DNA from 2 places in the Actinomadura sediminis genome. Region 2 is predicted to be linked to the other one. Evidence: riboswitches for the same ligand, from Rfam matches in the RefSeq annotation. Region 2 holds a riboswitch; the other holds the start of a gene.
What was found. Region 2 has a riboswitch for glycine ahead of gcvP (aminomethyl-transferring glycine dehydrogenase). Riboswitches for the same ligand answer to the same signal wherever they lie in the genome.
Positions count from the first base shown of each region.

Region 1: it holds a riboswitch for glycine, as region 2 does, so the genes downstream of both, gcvT (glycine cleavage system aminomethyltransferase GcvT) here and gcvP (aminomethyl-transferring glycine dehydrogenase) in region 2, are expected to answer to the same signal.

Region 1 covers NZ_JBHTJA010000015.1:97,672-101,875, reverse strand. Annotated here, with positions in the region: gene cds1 (L-cysteine desulfhydrase Cds1) at 1-25, shown strand, start outside; gene ACFQ11_RS11355 (M50 family metallopeptidase) at 18-1,316, opposite strand; glycine riboswitch at 1,557-1,652, shown strand; glycine riboswitch at 1,657-1,767, shown strand; gene gcvT (glycine cleavage system aminomethyltransferase GcvT) at 1,842-2,936, shown strand; gene gcvH (glycine cleavage system protein GcvH) at 2,953-3,357, shown strand; gene ACFQ11_RS11340 (serine hydroxymethyltransferase) at 3,354-4,204, shown strand, end outside.
Region 2 covers NZ_JBHTJA010000077.1:21,834-26,037, forward strand. Annotated here, with positions in the region: gene gcvP (aminomethyl-transferring glycine dehydrogenase) at 1-2,755, opposite strand, end outside; glycine riboswitch at 2,818-2,928, opposite strand; glycine riboswitch at 2,929-3,023, opposite strand; gene ACFQ11_RS27790 (lysylphosphatidylglycerol synthase domain-containing protein) at 3,322-4,204, shown strand, end outside.

The DNA of each region.
Region 1 (4,204 bases), on a different contig from region 2:
CGGGCCGGGCGGCGGCGTCACATGAGCCGGATCGGGTTCACCAGGTCGGCGTAGATCAGCAGGCCGCCCATGACGATCAGCACGATCGCCATCGCGTACGTGACGGGCAGCGCCTTGGCGATGTCCACGTAGCCGGGGTCGGGCCTGCGGAAGATCTTCGCGAAGAACTTCTTGACCGCCTCCAGCAGGGCGCCGGCGATGTGGCCGCCGTCCAGCGGGAGCAGCGGGACGAGGTTGAACAGCCCGACCGCGAGGTTCAGCGAACCGAGCAGCATGACGAAGTAGGAGACCTTCTCCTGCCCGGTGAGCGCGTCGGACGCGGCGACCTCGCCGCCGAACCGGCTGACGCCGACGACGCCGACCGGCCCGTTCGGGTCGCGTTCCTCGCCGCCGAACGCCGCCTCCCACACGCCGACCATCTTCTGCGGCATGTGGAGCAGCGCCTCGACGGTCCGGCCGGTGAGGTCGGTCATGTGCTCGGCGACGGCCCCGGGCCCCTGCCGTTCGAGCTCGCGGACGGGGGTGATGCCGAGGAAGCCGACGGTGACGACCTTGTCCGGGTCGTCCAGGCTCTGCAACCGGTTCTGCGTGATCGGGACGTCCAGCCGCATGCTCTCGCCGTCGCGCTCGATCATCACCGGGACGGTCTTGTTCGCCGAGTCGCGGATCAGCAGCTGGAGCTGCTCGTAGTCCTCGATGCGAGTGCCGCCGAAGGAGACCACGCGGTCGCCGGCCTGCAGCCCGGCCTGCCGCGCCGGGGTGGGCGTGGCGTCGGCGGGGCAGGTGTCGACCTCCGCGGCCTGGCTCGTCGGGATGATGCAGTCGGAGACCTGATGGATGACGGGCTTGCTCACGTACGTGCCGAGGCCCATGATCAGGATCCCGAAGAACACCACCGCGAGCAGCAGGTTCATCGCGGGCCCGCCGAACATGATCAGCAGCTTCTGCCACCAGGGCTTGACGTAGAAGACGCGGTCCTCGTCGCCGGGCCGGACCTCCTCCAGGGCCGCGCCGCGCGCCGACTCGATCAGTCCCTGCCACGGGCCGGTGCTGATCTGCCGGATCTGGCCGGGCTTGTCGCCCTTGCGGGGCGGGAGCATCCCGATCATCCGGATGTAGCCGCCGAGCGGGATCCACTTGATGCCGTACTCGGTCTCGCCCTTGCGCCGGGACCACAGCGTGGGGCCGAAACCGACCATGAACTGGGTGGTGCGCACCTTGAACAGCTTGGCGAAGGAGAAGTGTCCCAGTTCGTGCAGGGCGATGGACGCCATCAGGCCGAAGAAAAGGATCAGTACGCCGGCCAGCCAGCCCATGCGTCACGCCCTCCGGTCGTCCGCACCCCCGCCCGGCGGGGTGATCTCCAGGAACCAACTCAGCGTACGTCATGCGGCGGGCCGTCCGGATGCCCCGGGAATCCGCCCCTGGGAGCGGACAGCGCGGGTCGGGAAGGCGATGGGGGCGTGCGCGAGGAAGTTCTCCACCGACCCGCCCGCCGGCCGGCCCCGGGGCTGGTCGAGGCGGCGACGCCGCTGCTAGCCTGACGCGAAAGCCGTTCATCCCGTGCGGGAGAGTCCCCGGCAGCCGGCCCGGGACGCCGAAGGAGCAAATCCTCCCCGGAACCTCTCAGGCCCATGGACCGCACGGGCCAGGCGACCTCTGGAAAGCGGGGACCCCGGTCCCCCGCCGAAGGTGAAAGCCCGCGGCGCGCGGCGTCCGCTCGGACGTCCGGCCGCGGGTGAAACTCTCAGGCGCCGATGACAGAGGGGGAGGCACCGAGACGCCCGGTGCGCGAGTGGGACGATGGACCACGTCGCGCCCGTGACGAAGGAGCCGAACCGATGTCCGCCGATCCCAACGCGAAGAGAACGCCGCTGCACGACGTCCACACGGACCTCGGCGCGCACCTCGTCGACTTCGCCGGGTACATGATGCCGCTGCGCTACGCCGGCGAGACGGCCGAGCACCGCGCCGTCCGCACCGGCGCCGGGCTGTTCGACCTGTCCCACATGGGGGAGATCTTCCTCGCCGGGCCGGGCGCCGGGGAGGCCCTCGACCACGCGCTCGTCGGGAACCTGTCGCCGATGAAGGTCGGCAAGGCCCGCTACACGATGATCTGCGCGCCCGACGGCGGCGTCCTCGACGATCTGATCGTGTACCGGCTCGCGGACGAGACGTGGATGGTCGTCGCGAACGCCGCGAACGCGGACGTCGTCCACGACGCGCTCGTCGAGCGGGCGCGCGGGTTCGACGCGGCCGTCGAGGACCGGTCCGCCGCGTACGCGCTCGTCGCGCTCCAGGGCCCGCGCGCGCAGGGGATCCTCGAGCGCTTCACCGGCGCGCCGCTGGACGACCTCAGGTACTACGCCGTGCTGGCGGCCGAGGTGGCGGGCGTCGACGCGCTCGTCGCCCGCACCGGCTACACGGGCGAGGACGGCTTCGAGCTGTTCGTCGACGCGGGCGACGCCGAGCGGCTGTGGCGGGAGCTGGCGGCCGTGGACGGCGTCGTCCCGTGCGGCCTCGCGGCGCGCGACAGCCTCCGGCTGGAGGCGGGGATGCCGCTGTACGGCAACGAGCTGACGGCCGAGACCACCCCGTTCGAAGCCGGGCTGGGCCGTGTCGTCAAACTGGACAAGCCCGTCGATTTCGTCGGGAAGAACGCCCTGGCGGCGCAGGCGCAGACCCCCGCGGGCCGTAGGCTCGTGGGACTGGTGGCGCGGGGGCGTCGCGCGCCCCGCAAGGGGTATGCGGTCGTCACGTCCGACGGCGCTCCGTGCGGCGTCGTGACGAGCGGCGCGCCGTCGCCCACACTGGGCAAGCCGATCGCCATGGCGTACCTCGACACCGGTGTCGAGGAGTCCGATCTGGCCGTGGACGTCCGCGGCCGGACCGAACCGGTCGACGTGGTCGCCCTGCCGTTCTACAAGCGTCCTTGAAAGAGAGAGCAACAACGTGAGCGTTCCGGAGCAGCTCCGCTACAGCGAGGAGCACGAGTGGGTGGCCGGCCTCGACAGCGCCGGGCAGGCGCCCGAGGACGGCATCGTCACGGTCGGGATCACGGCCCACGCCGCCGAGGCCCTCGGTGAGATCGTCTACCTCGAGCTGCAGCCGTCCGAGGGCGACACCGTCGAGGCGGGCGAGCCCTGCGGCGAGGTGGAGTCGACCAAGTCGGTCAGCGACCTGTACTCCCCGGTCAGCGGCGAGATCACGGCGATCAACACGAGCGTGGTGGACGAGCCGAGCGTGATCAACGACGACCCGTACGGGGAGGGCTGGATCTTCAAGGTGCGCATCTCCGAGGAGCCGGGCGACCTGCTGGACTCGGCCGCCTACGACAAGCTCGTCGAGGAGGCGTGACGGTGTCGCTCTACGCTTCGCTGGCCGAGGCCGACCCGCAGGTCGCCGAGGCCGTCGGCGCCGAGCTGCGGCGCCAGCAGTCGACGCTGGAGATGATCGCGTCGGAGAACTTCGCGCCGACGTCGGTGCTGGAGGCGCAGGGGTCGGTCCTCACCAACAAGTACGCCGAGGGCTACCCGGGGCGCCGGTACTACGGCGGCTGCGAGTACGTGGACGTCACCGAGCAGCTCGCGATCGACCGCGCCACGGAGCTGTTCGGCGCCGAGCACGCGAACGTCCAGCCGCACAGCGGCGCGCAGGCCAACACGGCCGTGTACTTCGCGCTGCTTCAGCACGGCGACACGATCCTCGGGCTGGACCTCGCGCACGGCGGGCACCTCACCCACGGGATGCGGCTGAACTACTCCGGCAAGGTGCTGAACGTGGTGCCCTACCACGTGCGCGCGGACGACGGCCGGGTCGACATGGACGAGGTGGCCTCGCTGGCCGCCGAGCACCGGCCGAAGATGATCGTGGCGGGCTGGTCGGCGTACCCGCGGCAGCTCGACTTCGCGGCGTTCCGGGAGATCGCCGACTCCGTCGGGGCCCTGCTCATGGTCGACATGGCGCACTTCGCGGGCCTCGTCGCGGCGGGCCTGCACCCCTCGCCCGTCCCGCACGCGGACATCGTCACGACGACGACGCACAAGACGCTGGGCGGGCCGCGCGGCGGGCTGATCCTGTCCCGCGAGGAGTACGGCAAGAAGATCAACTCGGCGGTGTTCCCCGGCATGCAGGGCGGGCCGCTGGAGCACGTGATCGCCGCGAAGGCGGTGGCGCTGAAGATCGCCGGTTCGGACGAGTTCCG
Region 2 (4,204 bases):
CCTCTTCCCGGGTGTACGGGTGCTTCCAGCCGTCGGCGATGAGCTGCGCGGCGGTGTGCGGGGCGTTCTTCAGCGGGTTGTCCTCGCGGTCGTAGCCGCCGTCGGCGACCCGCTGGATCTCCCGCCGGATCTCGATCATCGCGTCGCAGAACCGGTCGAGCTCGGCGAGGTCCTCGCTCTCGGTCGGCTCGATCATCAGGGTGCCGGCGACCGGGAACGACAGGGTCGGGGCGTGGAAGCCGTAGTCGATGAGCCGCTTGGCGACGTCCTCGGCGGTGACCCCGGTCTCCTTGGTGATCTTGCGGAGGTCGGCGATGCACTCGTGCGCGACGAGGCCGTTCCGTCCCGTGTAGAGGATCGGGTAGTGCGGGGCGAGGCGCGCGGCGAGGTAGTTCGCGGCGATGATCGCGCCCTCGGTGGCAGCGCGCAGCCCGTCCGGGCCCATCATCGCGATGTACGCCCACGAGATCGGCAGGATGCCCGCCGAGCCCCACGGCGCCGCCGAGATCGGGCCGACGCCCGTGCCGGACGGGCCGGCCTCCGGGCGCAGCGGATGGTTCGGCAGGAACGGCGCGAGGTGCTCGCGGACGCCGATCGGGCCGACGCCCGGCCCGCCGCCGCCGTGCGGGATGCAGAACGTCTTGTGCAGGTTGAGGTGCGAGACGTCCGAGCCGAACTCGCCGGGGCGGGCGAGCCCGACGAGGGCGTTGAGGTTGGCGCCGTCCACGTACACCTGGCCGCCCGCCGCGTGCACGGCCTCGCACACCTCGGTGATCGTCTCCTCGAACACGCCGTGCGTGGACGGGTACGTCACCATGATCGCGGCGAGCCGGTCGCCGTGCCGGCCGATCTTGGCGTGCAGGTCGTCCAGGGCCACGTTGCCGCCCTCGTCGCACTTGACGACGACGACGCGCATCCCGGCCATGACGGCGCTCGCGGCGTTGGTGCCGTGCGCGGACGACGGGATCAGGCAGACGTCGCGGTGCTCCTCGCCGCGCGACGCGTGGTAGCCGCGGATGGCGAGCAGCCCGGCCAGCTCGCCCTGCGACCCGGCGTTCGGCTGCACCGACACCTTCGCGTACCCGGTGATCTCGGCGAGGTTCGCCTCCAGCTCCCCGATCAGCTCGACGTAGCCGGCGGCCTGGTCGACGGGGGCGAACGGGTGGACGTTCGCGAACTCCGGCCAGGTGATCGGCTCCATCTCGGCGGTCGCGTTGAGCTTCATCGTGCAGGAGCCGAGCGGGATCATCGACCGGTCGAGGGCGATGTCCTTGTCCTGGAGGCGGCGCAGGTAGCGCAGCATCGCGGTCTCGGAGCGGTGCGCGTGGAAGACCGGGTGCGTCAGGTAGGGGCTCTCGCGGCGCAGGTCGGCGGGGATCGCGCCGGCGACCTCGCCGGCGTCCCCGGCGGGGACCCCGAACGCCTCGAGGACGGCGGTGACGTGCTCGGGCAGCGTCGTCTCGTCGCAGGCGACGCCGACCCGGTCGGGACCGTCCTGCCGCAGGTTGACGCCGCGCTCGCGGGCCGCGGCGACGACCTCGGCGGCACGGCCTGGGACGCGGGCGAGGACCGTGTCGAAGAACGCGCCGTGCACGACCTCGACGCCGCCGCGGCGGAGACCGTCGGCGATCTCGGCGGCCCGGCGGTGCGCGCGCTGCGCGATCGCGGCGAGCCCCTCGGGACCGTGGTAGACGGCGTACATGCTCGCCATCACGGCGAGCAGGACCTGCGCGGTGCAGATGTTGCTGGTGGCCTTCTCGCGGCGGATGTGCTGCTCGCGGGTCTGCAGGGCGAGCCGGTAGGCGGGCGCCCCGTCGACGTCGACGGACACGCCGACGAGCCGTCCCGGCAGCTGCCGCCGCAGGTCGTCGCCGACCGACATGTACCCGGCGTGCGGGCCGCCGAAGCCGTACGGGACGCCGAACCGCTGCGCGGACCCGACGGCGATGTCGGCGCCCGACTCCCCCGGCGGGCGCAGCAGCGTCAGCGCGAGCAGGTCGGCGGCCACGACGACCGTCGCGCCCCGCTCGTGCGCCTGCGCGGACAGCGGCGCCAGGTCGCGGACGGCGCCGGACGCGCCCGGGTACTGCAGCAGCACGCCGAAGAAGTCGCCGTCGGGCAGCCCGCCGGACACGTCGGCGACCACGACCTCGATCCCGAGCGGGACGGCCCGGGTGCGGACGACCTCGATCGTCTGCGGCAGCGCGTCGGCGTCCACGAGGAACCGGCCGGGCTCCTTGCGCCGGGACGCCCGGTGCGCGAGCGCCATCGCCTCGGCGGCGGCGGTGCCCTCGTCCAGCATGGACGCGTTCGCGACCGGCAGCCCGGTCAGGTCGGCGACGGCGGTCTGGAAGTTCAGCAGCGCCTCCAGGCGCCCCTGCGAGATCTCCGGCTGGTACGGGGTGTACGCGGTGTACCAGCCGGGGTTCTCCAGGACGTTCCGCATGATCACGCCCGGCGTGATCGTCCCGTGGTAGCCGAGGCCGATCATGGAGGTGAGGACGGTGTTGCGGGCGGCCAGCTCGCGGAGCCGGTCGAGCGCGGCGGTCTCGCTCAGCGCGGGCGGCAGGTCGAGCGGGCGGGCGGTGCGGATCGCGGCGGGGACCGCCTCGTCGATCAGCGCCTTCGCGCCCGAGTAGCCGATGGCGGCCAGCATCCGGTCGCGGTCGGCCGCGGACGGCCCGATGTGCCGGTCGGCGAACGCGGCGCGGGGATGCTGCGGCGCGGCCACGGGGGCGAAGAACTGGGCGGTCATGGAGGAGCCTCCTGGCAGCTGCGGTCGCTCAGGTCCACCGCCGGCGCGCGGGCCGACGGCCGGTCTCCCCCTCTGTCATCGGCACCTGAGAGCTTCACCCGCGCACGGGGTTTCCCCTTCGGTGAGCCGCCGTTCCCGATCCGCCGGGATCGACGCCTGCTTTCCAGAGGTGCCTCGCCCGAGCGGTCCTTTTGCCTGAGAGGTTCCGGGGAGGTTGCCCCTTCGGCGCCCCACGCCGGCTGCGTGAGGTCTCTCCCGCACAGGGTCGACGGCCTGTCCGGGACAAACCCTACCCAACCGCGGCGCCCGGCGATCGTCCCGGCCCCGTAACGGGACGTTCACCGCCGTGACCTCGGCGACGGCGCCGTACCGGCGAGTACCCCGGACAGTACGATATGACCGTCCCGCCGGGGACGCGACGGGACGGACGACGAGGGGCGACGGGTGGACGGAGCGACGGCCGGACGGGGGTCCGCCGCTCGACCGGGCGCGGCCCGTTCTGGGACGCTGATCACGATGACGGACGGCCGGGACGGCGACGGGTGACGCAGACGCAGGATGGCGCGGTGCGCCCGAGGCGAGGCGCCTCCGCGGGCGTGCCCGTCGACGAGCCCGCGCAGCCGGACCGCATCCGCCGCCCGTCCGACGCCATCCGGTTCGGGGTGTCCTGCGCCGGGCTCGCCGTGGTGATGCTGCTGGTGTCGTTCGCGCAGCAGACCACGCACGGCATCCAGACCGACATCGCCGAGGGCACCGCCCACGCGCCCGAGCTCCTGCTGGCGCTGGCCACCCTGGCGTCGAGCTTCGGCGTGCTGGCCGTGCCCATCGCGTTCGCCGTCGAGCGGCTGTTCCACAAGGACGGCATGCGGGTCGCCATCGCGCTGCTCGCCGCGATGATCGCGTTCGCCGTCACGATCACCCTGGACGACCTGGTGGTGCAGGCCGCGCCCGGCGGCGTGCTGGACTCGCTGATCTGGGGCGGCACCGACACGGCCCCGGTGCACACCGACATCGCGCCCGTGATCGCGTTCGTCAGCGTGGTCGGGATGGCCGGGCGGACCCGCTGGCAGACCGCCACCTGGTCCATGATCGGACTGGCCGCGCTGACCGGCCTGACCGCCGCCTACGCCTCGGTGTCGGCGCTCGCGGCGACGTACTTCCTGGGCCGCGCGATCGGGCACGGCACCCTGTACGCGGTCGGCACCCCGAACCCGCGACCGACGGGCATGACGGTGGTGACGGCGCTGGAGCGGCTGGGGCTGTGCCCGCGGCGGGCGGCGCGGCTCGACGATCCCGCGGACGGCGGCGAGGACGCGCGCCGCTACGGCGTCGTGCTGTCCCCGGCGTCCGCCGAGGGGGACGCGGTCCCGCTGCCGCCCGGCGGCGCGCACGGCGCCTGGCATCTGGAGCTGCGGGTCCTGGACCGCGACCAGCAGACCGCCGGGCTGC